2 regions of the Collinsella sp. AF36-3AT genome follow, and region 1 is predicted to be linked to the other one. Evidence: predicted binding sites of a transcription regulator. Region 1 holds the regulator's gene; the other holds the start of a gene.
What was found. Region 1 encodes NrdR, which represses ribonucleotide reductase genes. Its sites were predicted from a motif close to AAACACNATATATNGTGTTT; they were not measured.
Positions count from the first base shown of each region.

Region 1 (12,022 bases):
GGCAAAATGGACCTGATCTTACTGCTGTTCGACCGGTATCTTGCAAGCAATCCGGATGTCTCATTCGAGGACGCTTGCGCATACTTCAATAGCCTTGAGCAGAACAGCAAAATCCTCTTCAGCTTGTGCAATTACGAAAACCTGGCCAAAGCCGGACGTATCCCTAAGGCAGCCGGCGTCATTGCCAACAAGCTCAATATCCGCATTTTGGGCACGGCGAGCGAAGCGGGCAAAATTGAACTCGTTGGGCACACCCGCGGCGAAAAGAAGATGCTCACCAAGATTGTCGACACCATGGAGGCCGCAGGCTTTACCGGCGGCGAGGTCGTTATCGACCATGTCGAGAATGAGGCGGGCGCCCAAGCACTTGCCAGCCGCATTGTGGAGCATTGGCCCGGCTCCAAGACGATTATCATGCCCTGTAACGGGCTAGATTCATACTATGCCGAGATGCACGGCCTCATTATCGGCTACGGTATGGGCGTGGCGTCGGGCCGATAATATCCAACTAGACAAACGTATGGGCGGGATAAGGAGCCATTGGCTCTTTATCCCGCCCATCTTATACCTCGGTTAGCTATTAAACCCATTGAACTTGAGATAGCTCATCAGATACGCCTTCGAAACGAAGGACGATACCGCACTGCGCACGAGCAACGATTCGCGCGTAACCTGATGTGCGGTATCGGGCACGGGAGTCTGCTCAACAGAAAACGCCGCACGAATCGATGCCTCGAGCTGATCGACAACATAATCGAAAGCCGTGGGAGCGTCGTAGCTCAAGCGCTGAATATTAAAGAGCGCCTGAACCGCAGCGATGGGCAGCACCTGCTTAAAGATACAAATGGCGATGAGACGCGCAATCTGCTCACGGCCATACTGCTTTTTAACCGGAGCAGGAACGAGGCCGACCTTTACGTAGTTATTGATCATCGATGGCGTGATAACGGGTTGCTCTACGCAAATCGAAAGCGGCTCCATCCACAGCGCAACATATTCAATAACCTGATCGCGATAGAGCGTTACGTTGGGCAGCTGGTCATAGCGTGGCAGGCTCAACGCGTTGAGTTTACCCACCATATCGGACTGAATAAATGCATCCGGCAGAACCGTCGGCTGAATATCCTCAGGCTTAATGCTGACCGACGTATCGGACATCGGGATAACATGTTTAGCATGGTTCATAAGAGGCCCCCGTTCGTTTTCTATATTGTATTCTAGGTTATATAGTTTTGCATACTACATAGCCGCAAAGTAAAAGTGGTTGGACGGCACATTGATGCACTGTCCAACCACTATGTTTAAAGATAGCAACCTTACATAAGATATATTATCGTACTTATCCACGGAGAAACGCGTATGCGCTCGTTGCCGCTATGGCTCCATCAGAAACGGCGGTCACAACCTGGCGTAAGCGCTTGGAACGGATGTCGCCAGCGGCAAATAGACCAGGTGTACGGGTGGCCATCGAATCGTCGGTGACAATGCCGCCATCAGGCGCCAGATCGACTAGATGCTCAACAAGCTCGGTATGGGGCTGCGTTCCGGTAAAAACAAAGATGCCAAACGAGCCGGGCTCAAATGACTCGGTATGAGTCTCGCCGGATGCATTGTCCTTAAAGGTAATCGTCGTTGGCATGGCTTCGCCCGATAGCTCCACAATACTAGTTTGGTACCTAACTGTAATATTGTCCTTTGCGAGTACTTTCTGAACAACACCATCGGGCGCACGGAACTGGTCGCGGCGCAGCACGATGGTCACACTGTTGGCAATGTCGGACAGGAACAGAGCCTCTTCGCATGCCGAATTGCCACCACCGATTACAAAAACCTGCTTGCCGCGGAAAAACATGCCGTCACATGTTGCGCAATATGAAACGCCACGACCGCGATACGTATCCTCGCCTGCGAAACCTGCCGGACGCGGCGTGGCACCCATGCAAGCGATAACGCTCGGGGCCAGCGTATCGCCCATATCGTGATGCACCGTAAACAACGCTGCATCGGCATCGTAATCGACACCCGTAACCATGCTCCATGCAACCTGTGCTCCCAGGCCCTCTGCATGCTGCTGAAAACGCTCGCCGAGTTCGGCGCCACTCAGGAGCGAGATACCCGGATAGTTCTCGACCTCATTGGTTGTGGCGATCTGCCCTCCCGACATGCCCTGCTCAATCACGGTCGTCGTCAGGTTAGCACGCGCAGCATAAATGGCGGCAGCATAGCCCGCGGGGCCGCCACCGATAATCGCAACATCGATCGGCTTATCGGTAGTCATGAAGCGTCCTTTCGTCGAAACGTTGTCGTTCTTTGCGCTCATACCCAAATTTACGTGAACGTGACACTCATGCACTACAATGATAAATCCGTATTACAAAGCTGAAGGGGAGTTATCGATGGACCAGGCGCAGACGAGTGACGACGCTCCCCTGCTCACGCACAGCACTCCCCAATCGGAGCAAACCACGCTCCTGGCTCAGCAAAAACCTCTCGTGACCATCGTGCACGCCTCCGTTGGCTCGGGCCACAAGGCCGCCGCAAATGCGATTGCGCAGGCATTCGACCTCATCCGCGGCACCAATGGCATCCCCGAGGATATTGAGATTGAAGTGCTCGATATCCTTGATTTTGGACGTATTAAATTCGACGGCAATAAGACCGCGGCTTCTTTTACGGGAGCCACGCGCCCCATTTACGACCTGACCTGGCGATATACGCTTACGGGACATCTTCTCTGGGGTGGCGGAACGGCATGGTCGCGAATTATGTTCCCCGCCTTCAACGAATATATTCGTAGCCGCAGGCCCATAGCCGTGGTTGCAACGCACATCACAGCAGCCAATGTTGCCGTGGGCGCCCGCGTAATTACGGGTATCGATTATCCGGTCATCTGCGTACCGACCGACTACGAAGTCGAGGGATGGTGGCCCCACAAGGACACCGATTTATTCTGTGTTGCCAACGAATTTATGGCCGAAACGCTGCGTCCGCGCAAGGTGCTCGAAACAAAGATTCGCATTACCGGCATTCCTATTCGCGCCGGATTCGACACGGATTATGATCGCGAAGAAGAGCTAGCTAAGTTCAACCTCCCCACCGACAAGACCGTCGTGCTGGTAATGGCCGGTGCCAGCTTGCCTCAACCGTACGTTCGCTTTCGCGCGGAGATGGACCGCACCCTCCCCTTCCTACGCAGCTTCGAAGACATGCACTTTGTCTTTTTGCCGGGCAAGGATAAGGAATACGCCGCCCGCCTCAAGACACTCTTCGATGCCATGAAGCTCGAAAATGTCACGGTGCTGGACTATGTCGACGACATGGCGGCCCTCATGCACGGCTGCGACCTGGCAATTCTCAAATCGGGCGGACTCACCGTCACCGAATGCCTGTGCGCACACCTGCCGATGATCCTGCTGGGCAAGTCCTATGGCCAGGAAAAGGCCAACACCACCATGCTCACCGGCATGGGCGCCAGCATGCATGTCACCACCGCACGAGAGCTCATCGTGACGTTGCGTCATCTCCACGATCATCCTGAGTCGCTCAAGGCACTGCTCATCAACGGCGAAGTACTACGCCGCCCCCACGCAGCCGAAGACATAGCCATCGCAACCATGGAGCTCGTAGGCAAACCCCAAAAGCGCAAACGAGCCTTCTGCCGCTTCTACTGGGGCGAAAAACCTGCGCATATCAGGTAGCGTCTTAATGTCCGCTTTCCTGTGGGAGGCCCCTATATATCATCCCGTGCTCAAACATTCTCGCTTCGCTGCGAAACTGCGCGCGGGACGATATATAGGGGCCTCCCGCAGGTAAGCTGCGTTAACGTACCAGCGGCTATACCAGATTCCCCACCAGTAGAATCTGCAGAGGGGAACCAGAAAATATAAATACAGTAAGTCGATGCGACAAAGGAGGCGTCCCTTCATCGCATCGACTTACTAGAAAAGTAAATATTGTTTCAAGCGAGTAGCCGCCCGCCCGGGGCTTACCTATATCGTTCCACGCGCAGTTTCGCAGCGAGCGAAGCGACGCGAGAATGGTTGAGCATGGAATGATATAGGTAAGCCCCGGGCGGGAGGGATACGGGCGCCCTAGGCGATGCCGCTGGAGCCGAAGCCTCCTTTGCCTCGGTCGGTTTCGTCTAGTTCTTCTACTTCTATGAGATTGACCGTGGGGACTTCTTGGATGACGAGTTGGGCTATGCGGTCGCCTTTATTGATTTGAATGTTATTGGAGGGATCCAGGTTGATGAGGATAACCTTGAGTTCTCCTCGGTAGTGAGCGTCGATGAGGCCCGGCGTGTTGACTATAGACAGGCCCTGCTTGATGGCCAAGCCGCTGCGGGGCTGGACGAAGCCGGCGTAGCCATCGGGCAGAGCGATGGCCAGCCCAGTAGAGACCAGACGGCGTTCGAAGGGCTTCAGGACGCAGTCCTCGTTGGAGCGCAAATCCAAGCCGGCATCAGTGGGATGGGCGTATTTGGGAAGCTCAACGGTGGGATCGAGACGCTTTATGTTGACGGTAATGTTGGACATGGAATCACCTTAGCTTGTCGAGCTCTTGCAGAAACTCATCGACGTCTTTGAAATCGCGGTAGACCGAGGCAAAGCGAATGTAGGCCACCTTGTCAATCTTGGCCAAACGCTTGAGCACCATGTCACCCAACTCATGGGACGTGACGGCCGTCAGTGTGCGAGAGCGCAACTCGACCTCGATGTCGTCGATAATCTCATTGAGCTTCTTAGTGTCAATATCGCGTTTGATGGTGGCGCGCATCAAGCCGACAAGAAGCTTATTGCGATCGAACCGCTGCTTGGTTCCATCTGACTTAATGACCTCGATAGGGTCCTCGCATCGCTCAAACGTTGTAAAGCGGTAGTTACACGAGCAACATTCGCGACGGCGCTTAATGGTGTTATTTGACTCCTGCATACGGGAATCAACGACGCGGGTATGTGCCTTGCCGCATTTGGGACAGCGCATGGTACCTCCTCTTAAACGATAATAAGGGTACCATGCGCAGCGCGATAATGATTACGAACGATCAGGAACCTTAAGATGCGCACCGGCGGCGAGCGAACCATGCTCCAGATGATTGACGCTACGGATCATGTCGGAAGTCTCTTGCGTGGAAAGGCCTTCGATTGGATATTCTTCGGCAAGCGACCAAAGAGAATCGCCAGGCTGAACGCGAATGGTCTCGTAGGTAATGTTGGAAACGGACTCGGCATACGCGGCGTGACGAGCGCTAAAGACCGACATAGCGAGGACAAAGAAGAGCGTAAGCGCAACGGCGACGGCGACAATCGTCGGAACCTTCGGGGCAACGCGGGCCGGCGCGACTACAGCCTGCTGATTGCGCGCAGGCTTTACGGTCAAAGGCTGAAAGCCGGAGCGGCCACCCTGAACAACCGTAAAAGTGGGTTCTGCAGGCGTCTCGAGCTTAAGGGCGAGGTTTCCCTGGACCATATTCGTTACGTTCATCATGTTCTCCTCTCGCGTGTTTTGCTGAGAACAGTTTTATCAAGCCGCGCGGACAAAAATGTCTAGCGCGAGAACGAATGTTCGGTTATTATTATCTTCGAACAGTTGTTCCTGTCAAGCAAAATTCGAACATTTGTTTGACATGGGTAGAGAGGATGCCCTGATGGCTCGCAAAATTACCAAGCGTCAGCAGCAAATTTACGACTTCATCAAGGAATATCAGCAGGAGAAGGGTTATCCGCCCAGCGTGCGCGAGATGGCTTCTGCCGTGGGCCTTTCCTCCCCCAGCACCGTGCACGCCCATCTCTCTGCCCTGGAGGCGCGCGGGCTACTCAAGCGCGATGCCACCAAACCGCGCGCCCTGGAACTCTTTAACGAGGATGGTTCCTCTGTCTCAATTTCTAAATCTGACGAGCCCACCGCACCTCGCGGAACGGTCTCGCTACCGCTCGTTGGTCGCGTCGCGGCTGGGATTCCCATTCTGGCCGAGCAGAATATCGAAGACACGTTTACTATCCCGACCGAAATCGCCACTGATCAGGGTTCCTTTATCCTTGAGGTGCATGGGAGCTCAATGATCAATGTCGGCATCTTCAATGGCGATTACATCATCGTCCGTGAACAAAAGAGTGCCATGAACGGCGAAATTGTCGTGGCCATGATTGATGGTTCGGCGACCGTCAAGACGTTCTACAAGGAGCAGGGGCGTGTGCGCTTGCAGCCCGAGAACGACACCATGGAACCTATCTATGCACCGAATCCCGTTATCCTGGGCAAAGTCGTCGGCTTGATGCGCCGGTTCTCGTAATGCAAAAACGCATAACCATCTTTGATACCGTCCGCGGGTTTACGATGATTTCTATGGCAGGTTTTCACGCTTGCTATGATCTCGCCTACCTGTACGGCTGGGATATGCCCTGGTTTACCCAGTCAGTCTTTCAAGACATCTGGCGCGCCAGCATCAGCTGGGTATTTTTGTTTATCGCCGGTTGGATGTGCACCCTTTCGCGCAACAATTTCAAACGTGCCGCCAAATACGCCTTAGCAGCACTCGTTGTCTGGTTGGCAACAACACTTGTCTCAGTCGACGATTCGGTTAATTTTGGCATCATCTACTGCATGGCCGCATGCACCGGCATCGTAGCGTTGACCGATCCCGTCCTTAAGAAGATAACGGCGAGATGGGGCATGCCCCTATGCCTTATGTTGTTCGCAATCACCTTGAGCATCCCCAAAACGATCTACCCTGTCCCCTACCTGGCGTGGCTGGGATTTCCGAGCCCTGGGTTTATCTCAGGTGATTACTACCCCATCATCCCGTTTATCTTTATGTATCTTGCAGGATACTTCGCCGCACACATAGCGCAGGGAATCGATAAGACCGTCCCTAGCTGGGCCTACGCCAACCCCCTGCCGGCGCTCGCCAGCCTTGGACGTCACGCTCTCCCCTTTTATCTGCTGCATCAGCCCATCATTCTGGGCATTTTAGAGCTCGTCTACTCGGTGCGATAACGCTCGAGCCGCGGTGCAATACGAGCCGGCAACTTCGCCACAATGCGAACGCCGTCCTCGAGATATTCCTCATGCAGAAGGGTTCCCTGCTCATGCACCAGCGTGATGAGAGCGCCCTCACGATACGGGATATCAGCGGAGAGCAACACATCGGTGGCAGCTGCCTCGCGAGCAATCCGGTCGACGAGATCGTCGAGCCCCTCGCCCGTTTGGGCCGAGAACAGAACGGCCTCCGGATAGCGACGACGGAAACTCAATCGATCGACGCTATCGAGAAGATCGATTTTATTGAATACGGTCAGCGTTAAACGCTCTCCGGCGCCGATCTCATCAAGCACGCGGTCGACAGCCTCCAGCTGCCGCTCATAGTCCTCGTCAGACGCATCTACGACTTTGAGAATTAGATCGGCACCCAAAACCTCGGACAGCGTCGATTTAAAGGCATCGACCAGACCATGGGGCAGCTTTTGAATAAAGCCGACGGTATCGGTAATCGTCATGCCGCGACCGCCGGGCAGACGATACGAACGCGTCGTCGGGTCGAGCGTAGCAAACAGCTTGTCCTGCGAAAGTACCGTAGAGCCGGTCAGACGATTGAGTAACGTCGATTTACCGGCATTGGTATAACCGGCTAACGCGACGCGAAACGCCGGTGACTCAATGCGACTCTTGGATTGAACATCGCGACGCCGTTCAACCTGCTTGAGCTCACGACGAAGCGCAGCGATCTTATTACGAATGAGGCGACGGTCGACCTCGAGCTGACTTTCGCCCTGACCAAAACGTGAGCCGATGCCGCCGCGCGTTTGCTCCTTGGCGAGATGGCTCCACATGCCACGCAGGCGAGGCAGCAAATATTGAAGCTGTGCCAGCTGTACCTGCAGGCGTCCCTCACGCGTCTGAGCATGCAGGCCAAAGATATCCAGGATCAGTGCTGTACGATCGATAATCTTTACCGGCTCGCCCACGGCTTTCTCCAAATAGGATTGCTGCGAGGGGGTGAGGTCGTCGTCAAAAATAACGACATCGGCATCCATGCGATGCACCAGGCCGCACAGCTCTTCAACCTTACCGGAACCGATAAACGATTTAGGATACGGCTTTACCAAACGCTGCGACAAGCGTGCCACGCACCGGGCACCAGCTGTGTGGGCAAGACGCTTCAGCTCATCAAGCGAGCGATCGAGCGGCCATGCATTGTCGCGCCACTCAACACCAACTAAAATGGCACGCTCGGGCTCGGGTGCCGTGGGAACAAGGGGGAAACGGGCCATTAGGCAGCCTCAATACGATGCAGGATATCCTCAACGACCTCATCGATCGTACATTCATCCATATCAAACCACACGATACGGTCATCGCGCTTAAACCACGAAAGCTGACGCTTGGCATAACGACGCGAACGCATCTTAATGAGTTCTCGGGCCTCATCCATGCTCATCACGCCATTGAAAGCATCAATGATCTCTTTATAGCCAATTGCCTGCATCGACGTCAGGGCATCTCCCAGACCCTGGGCCATAAGACCGCGGACCTCATCGACAAGACCCTGCTCAAACATCAGATCGACGCGCAGATTAATGCGCTCGTAGAGCACCTCGCGATTACGCGTCAGACCAAACCATAGGGCATGATAATGCTCGCGCGGAACACTAAACTGACTTTTTTGCTGTGCATAGGAGATACCATCATCATGCATCTCGAGCGCACGAATCACACGGCGCACGTTATGGGGATGAATAACAGCAGCCGATTCTGGATCGCGCTCGGCAAGCAGGGCATGCAGTTCTTCCTCGCCAATACGCTCGGCAAGCTCCTGATAGGCCGCACGGCGATCGTCCTCAAGTTCACCCGAGGGAAAGTCCATCTCATCAAGGGCAGCCTTGAGATACAGCCCCGTACCTCCGCAAAAAACCGGCAGGCAACCCGAACCAAGGAGACGTTCAACATGCGCGCGAGCGTCAGCCTGATAAAGCGCAGCAGAATATGCTACACCCGGCTCTACAATGTCGACGAGACGCAGCGGCGCCGTACACTCATCGGGCACCATCTTTGCGGTACCGATGTCCATGCCGCGATAGATTTGCATCGCATCGCACGACAGCACTTCGGACGAAAGACGAGCTGCCAAACGGTCGGCAACATCACTCTTACCAACCGCCGTCGGACCGACGATCGCAACGGCGGAAAGGCCTGCCCCGGGAGAAACCATTAGCGCGGCTCGCCCACAACGGAACCGGACAAATACCAGGTCTTGGCAACGTCAACGTTAACATCAACGATCTTGCCAACAAGCTGATCGATGCTGTAACCCTCGGGGATAGGCGCATGCACGGTCTGATTCTTGGGACTCTTGCCCAGCAGGACCGCATCGTTCTTTTTACTCGTTCCCTCAATGAGCGCGGGAACCACAGTATGAAGCTCACCCTGGTTATACTCGTGTGCCGTGGTCTCGATAACCTTAACCAGGCGATTGAAACGCTCGAGAATAACCTCATGCGGCGTAGGATCGTCAATCTCGGCGGCCGGGGTACCGGCGCGCTTGGAATAGATGAAGGTATAGGCCTGAGCATAGCGGACCGTCTCGGCAAGTGAGAGCGTCTGCTCAAAGTCTTCTTCAGTCTCGCCCGGGAAGCCAACGATAATGTCGGTCGAGAGCGCGATATCGGGCATGCGGTTGCGAATGCGATCGACCAGGCCCAGATAGTCCTCGCGTATATAACGGCGATTCATCTCTTTGAGGATCCGCGTCGAACCTGACTGGACGGCCAGGTGCAGTTGCGGCATTACGGCAGGTGTCTCGGCCATGGCGTCGATGGTCTCGGGCAGCAGGTCCTTAGGATGCGAAGACGTAAAGAAGATGCGCTCCACGCCCGTATCGCCCACGGCACGCAGCAAATCGGCAAAACGCGGCTTGCCAAACAGATCGCGACCATATGAGTTAACGTTTTGGCCCAGCAGCGTAATCTCACGCACGCCCTGGCGCACCAGACCGGTCACCTCGTCGACAATCTCCTCGAAGGGGCGGCTCTTTTCGCGACCGCGTACGTACGGCACGATGCAATAGGTGCAGAAATTATTGCAGCCTGTCATGATGGGCACCCAGGCGTGATACTGGGTCTCGCGATGCCACGGCATGCTCATGGCGTCCGTATCCTCATGCTCATTGGTGCGGATATGACGTTTACCATCAAGGAACGCCTCGGCAATGAGCTCGGCCACATGTGCAATGGAATGCGTGCCAAAGATGACATTGACGTTATCGACGTTGGTGAGCAGGCCCTCGCCATCGCGCTGCGCGATGCAACCGCCAACGGCAACCACGCGCTTGCCCGAAGGCGAAGGCGGCAGGCTTTTGCAGGAATTGCACTGACCGTACAGGCGAGTATCGGCGGCCTCGCGCACGCAGCACGTCATGAAGACAACGATATCGGCATGCGCGGGATCGAGCGCCATGAGGCAGCCATACGAATCAAGCAGACCGCTCACACGCTCGGAGTCGTGCTGATTCATCTGGCAGCCAAAGGTGCGGATAAAGTAGGTTTTACCGGCAAGAATATCGCGTACGGAACGCTGGTCCATGTGCATAAGTCCTAACGATGGGGAGCGAAACAAGGCAAGCAGAAGCTATGCCACAGGCTTAACATCATCCATGACGACGTTATCCATAGCAGCTCGATTGATCTGGTGAACGTAGATAGAAAGGCGGATGGCCGTGCGCGACTCCCCGTTAATGAGGATGTCGGAGAACACTGGCGCGCAGGAAATATCAAAACCGGTTGGAATCAAAAAACCGCGCGCGATAGCAACGGCCTTAATGGCCTGGTTGACGGCGCCGGCGCCGACACACTGGATGTTGACGGGTACACCATCCTTGACCATGCCGGCGATGGCGCCGGCAACGGACGCGGGCGATGATTTGCTTGATACCTTCAGGCAATCCATGAAGAAACTCCTGCATTTAAAAGTACGTTTTAACTGCAATAACTGTATCGTACCGAGTGGACTCGGTAAAGGCACTATTCCTCTTTGGCAAGATCGAAGGTCACTGTGATTCGATCACGCGAAACGCGAATCTTTGGGTCGCCGCAAAGGTTGAGATAGTACCGGGCAGCAAGGTCATTAAAGTCGCGCTCCACAGCACGCGAAAACTGTGCCATGTCATCCTTGGCAATACGTAGCCCGCGACGATCCTTCGCGAGATCGACAGGAGCCGGCACATGCGAGGACGAATCACGCTCGCGCAGCAGGCGCGCGGTCACACCGCGAACGGGCTTAATCTGCCCTGCCAAAATGCGATGGGCCGTGCGCTCGGACATCTCAAGACCCAAACCCGAACAGATACGGATAAAGTCCTCGGCATCAGAAGCAAGGCCTAAACGATCGACAACCGGAAGCTCGCTCTCGTCATCAATGAACAGGAGACGAGACGTATCAAGCCGGCTTGACGCCTGAGCATAAAGGGTCGCGGCAATCTCAGACGGAGAACCAAGATAGACATCGCAACCACGCAACTCCTCGAGCGCAAACTCACATGCAGCGCGAATAATATTATGCGGACCGCGAGCACAGACATAACGTCCATCCTCATCCTTGACGGCCTGGGGCCAGCTGGACTGATCGGCACGCTCACTGAGGCGGTCGACCGCAACGCTCACCTTGAAGGCTGAACCAAGATCGACGCCGGACGTGACCACACGGGCCTCGTCGGTGTTCTGCTTAATCGAAAACAATGCCATGCCACGACCGTGAACGCCCCAACGGTCCATCTTCATGCTCTCGAGCTTGGAGGTAACGCGGGCATCAAAGATTCGCTCTTGCATATCCTGCGGAACGCCAGAACCGTTATCCAGAAAGACAAGCGTGCGGACGCCATCTTCCTTGGTCGTGGCGAGATAGACCTTGTCGGCGCCGGCATCGCGAGCATTACGGAGCATTTCGATGACGATGTCCTCGACATGCTGAATGTCGTGCTTAGCCTGGCGCCGCTCGGCCTCCGAAACGCGGAGGCGGACATACCCCTCGC
Region 1 covers NZ_QROZ01000004.1:41,012-53,033, forward strand. Annotated here, with positions in the region: gene DW003_RS05055 (DegV family protein) at 1-501, shown strand, start outside; gene DW003_RS05060 (DUF1836 domain-containing protein) at 574-1,185, opposite strand; gene DW003_RS05065 (NAD(P)/FAD-dependent oxidoreductase) at 1,340-2,278, opposite strand; gene DW003_RS05070 (glycosyltransferase) at 2,397-3,698, shown strand; gene dut (dUTP diphosphatase) at 4,092-4,535, opposite strand; gene nrdR (transcriptional regulator NrdR) at 4,540-4,983, opposite strand; gene DW003_RS05085 (LysM peptidoglycan-binding domain-containing protein) at 5,035-5,484, opposite strand; gene lexA (transcriptional repressor LexA) at 5,648-6,292, shown strand; gene DW003_RS05095 (heparan-alpha-glucosaminide N-acetyltransferase) at 6,292-6,996, shown strand; gene hflX (GTPase HflX) at 6,981-8,270, opposite strand; gene miaA (tRNA (adenosine(37)-N6)-dimethylallyltransferase MiaA) at 8,270-9,208, opposite strand; gene miaB (tRNA (N6-isopentenyl adenosine(37)-C2)-methylthiotransferase MiaB) at 9,208-10,578, opposite strand; gene DW003_RS05115 (stage V sporulation protein S) at 10,624-10,941, opposite strand; gene DW003_RS05120 (ATP-binding protein) at 11,016-12,022, opposite strand, start outside.

Region 2 (12,022 bases), on a different contig from region 1:
GCGGCGTTGATTGCCGTGAATGTCAGCTTTGGGCGTATCATCGTGGGCATCTCACAAAACCTCGTTGCAAGGGAGACACACCCCATGGCTACAGAAAAGTCCTCCTCGCGCTCATGGATGTCCGATGCCGCGATCTATCAGATTTACCCGCGCTCGTTTAAGGACTCGACTGGTTCGGGTTTGGGCGATATCGCGGGCATTACCCAGCAGATGGACTATCTTGAGCGGCTGGGTATCGAGGCCATCTGGCTGAGCCCGTTTTACCCATCGCCTCTTGTCGATGGCGGCTATGACGTGGCGGACTACTGCGATGTCGACCAACGTCTCGGCTCGCTTGACGACTTCGATGACATGATCGCCGCGGCTCACGCGCGCGGCATCAAGGTCATCGTCGACATCGTGCCCAACCATTCGTCCAACCAGCACCCCTGGTTCAAAGCCGCTCTTGCCGCCGGCCCCGGATCGCCCGAGCGCGCCCGCTATATCTTCCGTGATGGTCGCGGCGAGCATGGCGAGCTGCCTCCCACCAATTGGAATGCCAACTTTGGCGGCCCCGCCTGGACGCGTGTTGCGGACGGTCAGTGGTATCTGCACATGTTTACGCCCGAGCAGCCGGACTTTGACTGGTCATGCCCCGAGGTTCGCGCGTTCTTTTGCGACGTCCTGGCGTTTTGGAGCGATCGAGGCGTCGATGGCTTTCGCATTGATGTGGCGCACGGTCTCGCCAAGGATCTCGACCGCGATGATCTCGACCAGTGGCATCTCGCCGAGGGCGATGACATGGTTGACGACGGCACCCATCCGCTGTGGGATCGCAACGAGGTTCACGAGATCTATCGCGAGTGGCGCCGCGTGTTCGACCGCTATAATCCGCCGCGCAGCGCTGTTGCCGAGGCGTGGGTGCTGCCCGAGCGCCAGTATCTCTACGCGCGCCCCAGCGAGCTTGGCCAGACATTTAACTTTGAGTTCGCCAAGGCCACTTGGACCTATGATGACATGCACGCTGCAATCGAGGAGGGCTTGAAGGCAGCCATCGAATCCGATTCCGCCTCGACCTGGGTACTTTCCAACCACGACGTGCCTCGTGTGGCGACGCGCTTCGCCCTGCCGCAGATCAAGGCGACGCGCTACCACCAGATTGCGCTCGACTGGCTCTTACGCGACGGGTCGTCTTATGACGAGGACCGTGAACTCGGCGAGCGCCGCGCGCGGGCGGCCCTTTTGCTTGAGCTGGCGCTTCCGGGCTCGGCATACGTGTATCAGGGTGAGGAGCTCGGCCTTTTTGAGGTGGCTGACATCCCGTGGGCTGCACTCGAAGATCCCACTGCGACCAATACGCACGGATCGAAGCGCGAGAAGGGGCGCGACGGCTGTCGTGTGCCCCTGCCGTGGGTGGCGACGGACGATCCCGCGCAGGGCGGATCGTTTGGATTTTCGCCGATGGACGCCGATGCGGCGCCCCGTCTGCCGCAGCCTGCATGGTTTTCCGATTACGCTGCCGATAGGGAAGAGGCGGACCCGACATCGATGCTTGCGCTCTATCGTGACGCCCTCTGGCTGCGGCGCAAGCTGCGCGGGTGCGCTAACGATCTTGCGTGGCTCGATCTTGACGGGCGCACCGGCCTTGCGGATGGTGCCGAGGGCGCTGAGGGCGGCGTCATCGCCTATCGCCGCGACAACGGCTGGGCGTGTGTGACGAACTTCGGTGCAGCACCCGTGGAGCTGCCGGCGGGCAAGGTCCTGCTCACCTCATCACCGCTTGCAGACGGCAGACTTGCGCAGGACAGCTCTGCCTGGATCATGCTCGCTGAGTTGTAGGGGGCCTCTTGCGGCGAGTTTGCGTTTGCTCGCGCTTTCCGTGGTGGCTGATGTCTTCGCGAGGTTCGAGAGGGCGTCGCAAAACTTTTCAAAAAAAAGTTCTTGCATAGGATGCGGGTATCACGTAAGATTAATCCTCGTAAGCGGACATGGCTCAGTTGGTAGAGCACAACCTTGCCAAGGTTGGGGTCGCGGGTTCGAGCCCCGTTGTCCGCTCCATTTGGGCGTTTAGCTCAGGGGGAGAGCGCTTCCCTGACACGGAAGAGGTCAGAAGTTCAAATCTTCTAACGCCCACCAAATGTTCGCAGCCCAGAGGCTTAGCCTCTGGGCTGTTTTGTTTTGCTCGCCAAATGGGTCGCCAAATACGTCACCAAATTTCGAGTTTTTTGATCTTCTGGGATGCTTCTCAGTAGTCATCCGAGAAAACTCTCATCTTCTCTGTTTGCATACACATATCTTTCAAGGATTCGTGCCGCGGTTACATGGGGCTCGGCAAGGCACGACCGCAACATGTTGGTCAAGCATAATCTTTTGGATTCTTTTGGCGTGAGCGGCTTGGTTTTGGTAGGATTTGTCAGCGGCTTGACTAAGGGGGTTTTATAACTGCCATGCAGGTAGCCGTGTTGGTAACGTTTTACCGACTTGCCAAGAACCCCTCATAATTAATGCGTCTGCAAAATGACCAATTGCTTTGACCTGCTGAAACACTATATGTTGTGTTTGAACTAAAAAAAGAATACAGGATATAGATGCCTCTTTGTCGTATGATAGATGGCGGACAGAGAACGAGGACCTTATTTGCCCCATTTGGATAGATCTTTGAGCCGCTTGATCGGCCGCGAGGATTGTCCGCATGAGGACCTATGGTTTATCGAGAACACAGATTGCGCGACGGCGCCGCAAGACAGGGGCAAGCCCTGCCGGGCATCGTTTGGCTCTGAAGCGCAATGAGACTACGACGCGAAAGAGGCAAGAGGATGAAGATCATCAAGCGCAGCGGCACCGAGGTTGTCTTTGACATCGATAAGATCGTCAATGCGATTCGCGCCGCAAACTTGGAGGTCGAGGAGAGCTCTCGTCTAACCGACCGCCAGGTGGTTTATGCGGCGCAAAACGTCGCCGAGGCATGCGAGAACGCGGGCCACACCGTTTCGGTCGAGGAGATCCAGGATTTGGTCGAGGACGAGATCATGCGTCTCGACTGCTACGAGGTCGCCCGCCACTACATCATCTATCGCTATGTTCAGAGCCTGAAGCGCCAGAAGAACACGACCGATGACAAGATCCTGTCGTTGATCGAGTGCAATAACGAAGAGGTCAAGCAGGAGAACTCTAACAAGAACCCGACCGTCAACTCCGTTCAGCGCGACTACATGGCCGGCGAGATTTCCAAGGACCTGACTCAGCGCGTGCTGCTGCCCCAGGAGATCGTGGATGCCCACAACGAGGGCCTGATCCACTTCCACGATTCCGACTACTTTGCCCAGCACATGCATAACTGCGACCTGGTGAACCTGGAGGATATGCTCCAGAACGGCACCGTTATCTCGGGCACGCTGATCGAGAAGCCGCATAGCTTCTCGACTGCCTGCAACATCGCGACGCAGATTATCGCCCAGGTTGCTTCTTCCCAGTACGGCGGCCAGTCTATTTCGCTGACCCATCTCGCCCCCTTTGTTGAGGTGAGCCGTCAAAAGATTCGCGGCGAGGTTGCCCGCGAGCTCGAGGAGCTCGGTGTTTCGGCATCTGCCGAAAAGGTCCGTGAGGTCGTTGAGGACCGTCTGCGTGACGAGATCCGTCGCGGCGTCCAGACGATTCAGTATCAGGTCGTGACCCTTATGACCACCAATGGCCAGGCGCCGTTCGTGACGGTCTTTATGTATCTCAATGAGGCCCGTACGCCCCAGGAGAAGCACGACCTTGCCATGATCGTGGAGGAGACGCTTCGTCAACGCTATGAGGGCGTTAAGAACGAAGCCGGTGTGTGGATTACCCCGGCATTCCCCAAGCTTATCTATGTACTCGAGGACGATAACGTTCACGAGAATTCCCCGTACTTCTACCTGACCCAGCTGGCTGCCAAGTGCACCGCCAAGCGCATGGTGCCCGACTACATCTCCGAGAAGAAGATGCGCGAGCTCAAGCTGTCTAAGGGCGAGACCGCCGGCAACGGCGATTGCTACACCTGCATGGGTTGCCGCAGCTTCTTGACGCCCGACCGCTCCGGTAACGGATTTAACAATGTGGCCAACGCGCTGAACTATGACCCGAACAAGCCCAAGTACTACGGTCGCTTTAACCAGGGCGTTGTGACCATCAACCTGCCCGATGTCGCGCTGAGCTCGCATCAGGACATGGACAAGTTCTGGAAAATCTTCGACGAGCGCCTCGAGCTGTGCCACCGCGCCCTGCTGTGCCGTCATGAGCGTCTGATGGGCACGCTTTCGGATGCCGCGCCGATTCTTTGGCAGTACGGTGCCCTGGCGCGTCTGAAGAAGGGCGAGACGATCGATAAGCTGCTCGTGGGCGGCTATTCCACCATCAGCCTGGGGTATGCCGGTCTGTATGAGTGCGTCAAGTACATGACGGGTCACAGCCACACCGAGAAGGAGGGCACGCCGTTTGCCATGGCCGTCATGCAGCGCATGAACGACAAGTGCGCCGAGTGGAAGGCCGAAAGCGATATCGACTTCTCGCTGTACGGCACCCCGCTTGAGTCGACGACCTACAAGTTCGCCAAGTGCCTGCAGCGTCGTTTTGGCATTATCCCGGGCGTGACGGACAAGGGCTACATCACCAACAGCTACCACGTCCACGTGTCCGAGGAGATCGACGCATTCGACAAGCTCAAGTTCGAGGGCATGTTCCAGCAGCTTTCGCCGGGCGGTGCTATCTCCTACGTCGAGGTTCCCAACATGCAGGACAACCTCAAGGCTGTCATTCGCGTGATGCAGTACATCTACGACAACATCATGTACGCCGAGCTCAACACCAAGAGCGACTACTGCCAGGTGTGCGGCTACGATGGCGAGATCTGCATTGTCGAGGACGATGGCAAGCTGGTGTGGGAGTGCCCCAACTGCGGCAACCGCGACCAGGAGAAGATGAATGTCGCCCGTCGCACGTGCGGCTACATCGGTACCCAGTTCTGGAACCAGGGCCGAACCGAGGAGATCCGCGACCGCGTTCTGCATCTCTAATAGTCATCCCAGGCCGCCCCGTAGCGAGGCCCCGGACCTTTACTCGCTATTTCGGACAGTCCTGGCTCACGACGGAGGCGCCACTGGCGCCTCCTGTTCGTGCGGAACTCATATCGAGCAAAGGTCCGGGGCCTCGCTACGGGGCGGCCAAGTTGATGTAGCTGAGATGCAGCATGTGGTCTGCTCACTCCTCGAAGTTCTTAGCGGAAATGAGTCGACCTGCAACAACGGTTTGCTTGGAACGACGGTTGAGCTGCAACAGAGTTTTTATTGGACCTCGAACCCTATGCTCGATGTTCGCTTCGTTCATTGAGTGTCGCTCGCGAGGGGTCTGGAGTATATCGTCCCGCCCGCAGTTTCGCAGGCCGCAGGCCGAGAATGTTTGAGGACGGGATGATATGCTCCAGACCCCCAGGAAGGTTATTTATGAACTACGCGAACATTAAGTATTTCGACATTGCCGATGGGGAAGGTGTTCGTACTTCTCTGTTTGTGAGCGGGTGCCGTCGTGGGTGCAAGAATTGCTTTAACTCTGTTGCGTGGGACTTTGCTGCGGGCGAGCCCTTTGATCGTGCCGTCGAGGACAAGATTATCGAGAGCCTCGATCATCCCTTTATTGACGGCCTGACGATTCTGGGCGGAGAGCCCATGGAGCCCGAGAACCAGGCGGGGCTCGTTGAGTTTGTCGAGCGTGTTCGTGCCGCTTATCCTGCGGGGTCAGGAAAGACCATTTGGTGTTTTACCGGCGACGTGCTCGAGGAGCTTATGCCGGGTGGTCGTCACCATACTGAGGTGACGGACCGTATCCTTGCCTGCCTCGACATGTTGGTGGATGGCCCGTTTGTTCAGGATCTTTATGATATCTCGTTGCGCTTTAGGGGCTCGAGTAACCAGCGTGTGATCGATATGAACGCTACGCGCGACCGCGCTGTGCGTGAGGGCGTTGCGCTTTGCGATGCTGTGGAGCTTTGGCGGGACGATCCAGTCTATTCGACCCATACTATGTAGCTTGTGGTCGATGCCGGAGGGCGTGGTACCATAGCGCGAACGTGAAATCGGAAAAGTGAGGCCCAGATGGTCGATCAGGAAAAAGTCGAGGCCGCCATTAAGCTGTTGCTTGAGGGCATAGGCGAGGACCCAACTCGTGAGGGCCTGCTGGAGACCCCGGCGCGCGTTGCCCGTATGTATGGTGAGATCGCCGGCGGCATGGACCAGAGTGCTGAGGAGCACCTGTCCAAAACCTTTGCCGTCGCTTCGAACGATTTGGTTATCGAGCGCGACATCACGTTCTACTCGCTGTGCGAACATCATCTGCTGCCGTTTTATGGCAAGGCCGCCATTGGTTATATCCCTAACGGTCGGGTGGCTGGGCTTTCCAAGCTCGCCCGCACGGTTGAGGTTTATGCCCGCCGTCTTCAGCTGCAGGAGCAACTGTGCGCACAGGTTGCCGATGCCCTCATGGATTATCTCGCTCCCCAGGGAGCGATTGTGTTGATGGAGGCCGAGCATATGTGCATGACGATGCGTGGCGTGCAAAAGCCCGGCACCAAGACCGTGACGCTTGCTCGCCGCGGCGTCTTTGAGACCGATCCCGCGCTCGAGGAGCGTTTCTTTAGGATGCTGGGCCGCTAACCATGAGAGTCGTCAACGACTTTACATCGAAGACCGATGAGGGGACGTCGCGTCGCGGCTTTATGGCTTCGGGCCTGGCCCCCTTTGGTGCCATGCCTCGCATTGATTACATTTGTGCCAACGGGCTGTTCCGGCGGCACCTGGGCAACATCGTACAGTTGGAATCGGGGCGCATCTTCTGCCGCCACGGTATTGACCATCTGCTCGATGTCGCTCGCATTATGTGGATCAAGAATCTCGAGGAGCAGCTCGAATTTGACCGCGAGGTCATCTACGCCACGGCACTTCTTCACGATATCGGCAAAGATGAACAGTATGAATCGGGTATATCCCATGATGTTGCAAGCGAACGCGTCGCTGATGCGATTCTCGGCGGCATGCCCGATGACGTGGCGTTTGAGCCGGCCGATGCCGCAGCCATTAAGACGGCCATTCTGGGCCATCGAAAGCTGCGCGTGAACAGCCAACCGCTTGAGCGTCTGCTCTATGCGGCCGACAAAGCGTCGCGCGCCTGCTTTGCATGCCCCGCGCGCAATGCTTGCAACTGGAGCGATGATAAAAAGAACCTGTCGATTCGCGTGTAGTTAGTTTGCGCGGTCGGGGTTCTAAACGAAGGAGACGATCGCGATGAGTAACAAGAAACTGCCCGAGAATGCAACCAAGACTGAAGGCGCCGAGCTCGCCCGCCGTGGAAGGGGCGAAATATCCACCGCAACGGCGGTGCCCCATGTGAGCTATGACGATTTGCGCCATGCCGATCGTATTGTCATTGACGGCCTTGAGGTTTTTGCCAACCATGGCGTGTATCCCGAGGAGAACGCGCTGGGTCAGAAGTTCATCGTTTCTCTGGTGCTCTATGCCGACCTGCGCGCGGCGGGGGAGCACGATAACCTGGATGCCTCGATTGACTACGGCTCGGTGTGCCACGATGTTGATGGCTATCTGCGCGAGCATACGTTTAAACTCATCGAGGCGGCAGCCGAGGGTGTGGCCCAGATGCTGCTGCGTCGTTACCCCCTGCTGCTTGGTGTGCGCATAAAGCTCGATAAGCCGTGGGCTCCTGTTGGCCTGCCCCTGGCAAGCTGCGGTGTCGAGATCGAGCGCGTGCGGTAACCGGTTCTAATACGTCTCTATGGGTGGCTGCTTGAGCCGCTGCGACAGAGCTCTATTGTTGGGACAGTACGTGTCGAGCAGGGCGTGAAAACGCTGATTGTGGCTTGGCTCGAGCAAGTGGACGAACTCGTGGGCGACAACCATGTCGAGGCATTCGACGGGGTAGGCGGCGAGCTCGCGCGCGATGCGAATGGCGCCGGATTTGGGCGTGCATGATCCCCAGCGCGTTTTCATGCTGCGCACGGAGATGCGGGCCACGGTGACGCCCATTGCGACTTCGTACGCGTGCACGATGTCGCGCAGCGCCGATGTGACCTCGGACGCATAGAGCTGGTCGATGTGGGCTTGGAGCTCATCGGACGTTAGGCCGTCGAGGATTGCGTGCCGCTTGGCCTGTGGGCCTTCGTCCGATTCATCGGTACCCATAAAACTTGCGAAGGTGGCCTGTTTGGGTCGCGGTGCGGGTGATGCAAAGTTGTGATCGAGTGCATCCTGTACCGTGATGGGCTTGCCCCAAAGTGCAATGATGGACGAGGGGCTGAGCGGCTCTCGTGCCGTCGCCTGACGCTGCTCGCGCTGGGCAAGTCGGCTGGTAATCCAGGCGCTGTTGCGCTTCATAAACGCTTCGATACGCTCGCGGGTGGCGCCGAGCGGTGCGCTGGCGTGGACCTCACCGCTCGAAGTGACGCGTAGGTTGAAGTTCTTGACGCACTTTTTGGTAACGACGACGGGGATGGGCGTCCCATCCGGTCGGGATGCGGAAATCGTAAACTGCTGCGTCAAAAGCGGTCCTTTGGATTGGGGACGGGCCGGCATGTCGACCGTTCGGCATGCCGGCCCGCTCAAGGGATGTGAAATTAATAACGCTCAAAGAAGGCGAGCGCGTTGTCGCTGCAGAGCTTTTGCATCACGGTCTTGCCAAAGTGCTTGGAGAGCATGTTCTGGAACTCGGGCATCATGCTGGCATCGGAGAGGAAGGCGGGCACAGTGGCGCCGTCCCAGTCGCCACCGAGTGCGATGACGTCCTCGCCGCCCAGGTCGAGCCAGTGCTCGATATGTGCCGCTAGCTGGTCGAAGGTGACGTCTGCGGCGGTCTTTTTGGTTGCGTCGTTGGAAAGGAACTCGCTGCAGTAGTTGAGGCCGACGATACCGCCCATGTCGCGAATGGTGCGGAACTGGTCGTCGGTGAGGTTGCGCTTGACTCTGCAGACGGTACGGGAGTTGGAGTGGCTGGCGACGAAGGGGCGCGTGGCGTGGGCGACAACCTCGTCAAAGCACTCATCGTTGAGGTGGGAGACGTCGAGCACCATGCCGGCGTGCTCCATCTGCGTAAGCGCCTCGATGCCGGCGGCGGTGAGGCCGGCGTGGGTGTCGTGGCCGCTCGCGAGCGGTCCCTGCGCGTTCCAGCTGAGTGACGACATAAGCACGCCCAGGCTCTTGAGCACCTCGATCAGCGCGGGGTCCTCGGCAAAGAACGTGGCGTTTTCGATGGTGTGGATGCAAGCGACCTTGCCGTCCTTGAGCGCGGGGCGAATGTCTGCGGCGCTGCGCACGTTGACCATACGGTCGTGGTTGAGCATTGCCTGGCCGCTCATATGCGCCATGATCTGCGCCTGGAAGCGCGCGGCGTGGGCGGTGGGAATCTCGTCGGGGACAAACGTGGCGAAGCACTGTGCCCACGGCGTGTTGTCGATCTTTGCGAGCGAGATGGCACAGGCATTACCCTCGATGAGGTCGAAATCTTGCGGATGCGTTTCGTCGCCGGGGAAATAACCGTCGGTGCCGGCGGTAAAGCGCAGGTCGAGATCGAGCGTGGCCCAGCCGATGCGGTCGGCGGTGTCGCAGTGTAGGTCAAATACGGGATATGCCATGGTTCCTCCGGTTGCAGCGTTTCTTTGCAAACTGTCTTTGAATTGTATGACTAGGGTATAGTTAGCGCCATATGTTCATGGCGGCCCGCGTTGTGCGCCGCCCTTATCACGGAGGTTTCCATGTCCAACCAGGGCAAGAAGGTCAAGACTCATTATCGCGGCACGCTCGACGACGGCACGCAGTTCGATAGCTCCTACGATCGCGGCGAACCGCTGGAGTTCACCTGCGGCGCCGGTCAGATGATCAAGGGCTTCGACGCCGCCGTGGTCGACATGCAGGTGGGCGAGAAGAAGACCGTGCACATTCCTGCTGCCGATGCCTACGGCGAGCACAACCCCGAGATGGTCCTGACCTTCCCGGCCGAACAGGTTCCCAACATCGAGCAGATCGAGAAGGGCATGAAGCTCTTCCTGTCCACGCCGAGCGGTATGCCCGTCCCCGCCGTGGTCATCGACGTAACGCCCGAGGCCGTGACGCTCGACGCCAACCACGAGCTGGCCGGCAAGGACCTCAACTTTGATATCGAGCTCGTCGAGGTCGAGGGCTAGAGTATGCCTGAACGCTTGGTTTCGACGACATGCTTGGGAAATCTCAACGATCCGTCCTATGAACTCCTACTTCGCCGGGAGCTGGGCGGTGTCTTTGAAGTTGACGAGCTCCTGCTCGATTGGGACCAGGCTGATGCGCGCACGTTTGTGGGCGTGACGGAGCTGGGACGCACGATCGATGTTCGGCTGGATACTGCCGACGGCGGTCGTCTTGCCGATGGCGACGTGCTCACCATTGACCGTTCGGGCATGGTGCCCGTGGCGGTTGTCGTGCACCTGCGCAGCGCCGAGGTCTATTTGGTCGAAGTCGACCGCATGGATCCGATTGCACTCGCGCATGCGTGCTGGGAGATCGGCAACATGCATGCGCCGCTCTTCCGGGGCGACTCGGACGAGCATACCGTGCGCATGTATACGCCGGTGCAGCCTGTTTTGGGCCGCATGCTTCGGGGTGTCGAGGGTGTTCGGCTCTCGGTGGTTACCCGTGAACTCGATGCGGACCGGCGCTTTGCGTCGAGTGCGGCGGAGGTCGTCGTGAGCATAGCTCCCGACTTTGCCATCGTAAAAAAGACGCGCGGCTAAGTGCGCGTATGCGCAAGACGGGCTTTGAGGGGTGACCGATCAAAGTCCGTCTTGCTGTTGATAAGAGGCTTTGGGGGAAAGCATATGGGTCTTGAGGGAATCAAGCTGATTGCATGCGATTTGGACGGCACGTTGCTGCATCCGGGGGAGCGCGAGCCGCGTTCCGAGGCCTTTGAGCTTATCGATGAGCTGCATCGTCGCGGTATCGTGTTTATGCCGGCGAGCGGCCGTCAATATGCGAGCTTGCGCTACCTGTTTGCCCCGGTGGCCGATGAGCTCGCCTACGTATGCGAAAACGGAGCCCTGGTGATGAGCGAGGGGCGTGCCGTTGTCAAGCGTTCCATGGAGCGTTGCCTTGCTATGGATATCGCGAATGCCGTGGTTGCGTATCCCCATGCCGACGTGACCCTTTCGTGTGAGGGGCGCCTCTACACCATGAGCGGCAACGACGCGTTTGTTGAACACCTGCGTTATGAGGTCCACTGCGATGTGGCGGTGGTCGACCGTCCCGAGGACATCGACGAGGACGTCATTAAGATTGCCTTCCAGACGCCCGAGGCAGAGCAGCCGGCGGCGCTGGAGTATTTCGAGCGCCACTTTAGCGACTGTGTCGACGTGATGACGTCGGGAACCGAGTGGACGGACTTTATCGGCTTTGATTCGGGTAAGGGTTCCGCGCTTGCCGATTACGGTCGTGCCCTGGGAATTTCGCCCGATGAGATGATGGCGTTTGGCGATAACGAAAACGACCGCGACATGCTCAACGTAGTGGGCCATCCCTATCTAATGGAGAGCTGCAATCCCTCTATGCGTGGCATCAACGACCGCGTCCGTTACGTACGCACGGTCGAAGAGGAGCTGCGTCGCCTGCTCGCCGAGTAGATATTTGGGACATGCCTAGAAATGTACTGTTTGCTGTAGCGGATGGGCAAGTAGATTTGCAGGCATGTCCCAAAGGCTACTGGCAGTCGGGGCAGAGTCCCTCAAAGATGGTGTAGTGCGAGCTGACGCTCCATCCGATTTGCTCGGACGCCTTGGCGTCGAGCTGGGCATCGAAGGGGAGCGGTACGTCGATGACGCGGCTGCACGAGGTGCAGATGATATGCGCATGCGGCTCGATCGTGCGATCGAAGCGGCTGCCGCCTGGTGTCTTGATGGAGAGGATCTCTCCGGCATCGGCCAGGAGGTTGAGATTGCGGTAGACCGTGCCGCGGCTGATTTTGTCATCCTGTGCGCGCACGACGTTGTAGATTTCGT
Region 2 covers NZ_QROZ01000006.1:82,892-94,913, reverse strand. Annotated here, with positions in the region: gene DW003_RS06725 (glycoside hydrolase family 13 protein) at 85-1,818, shown strand; tRNA gene DW003_RS06720 (tRNA-Gly) at 1,962-2,037, shown strand; tRNA gene DW003_RS06715 (tRNA-Val) at 2,041-2,115, shown strand; gene nrdD (anaerobic ribonucleoside-triphosphate reductase) at 2,796-5,018, shown strand; gene nrdG (anaerobic ribonucleoside-triphosphate reductase activating protein) at 5,445-6,026, shown strand; gene folE (GTP cyclohydrolase I FolE) at 6,093-6,650, shown strand; gene DW003_RS06695 (HD domain-containing protein) at 6,653-7,234, shown strand; gene folB (dihydroneopterin aldolase) at 7,278-7,763, shown strand; gene DW003_RS06685 (M48 family metallopeptidase) at 7,770-8,546, opposite strand; gene DW003_RS06680 (dipeptidase) at 8,621-9,634, opposite strand; gene DW003_RS06675 (peptidylprolyl isomerase) at 9,755-10,183, shown strand; gene DW003_RS06670 (urease accessory protein UreE) at 10,187-10,765, shown strand; gene DW003_RS06665 (HAD-IIB family hydrolase) at 10,850-11,647, shown strand; gene DW003_RS06660 (Fur family transcriptional regulator) at 11,724-12,022, opposite strand, start outside.
Region 2: the regulator NrdR is predicted to act here: its motif matches at 2,521-2,540, upstream of nrdD (anaerobic ribonucleoside-triphosphate reductase).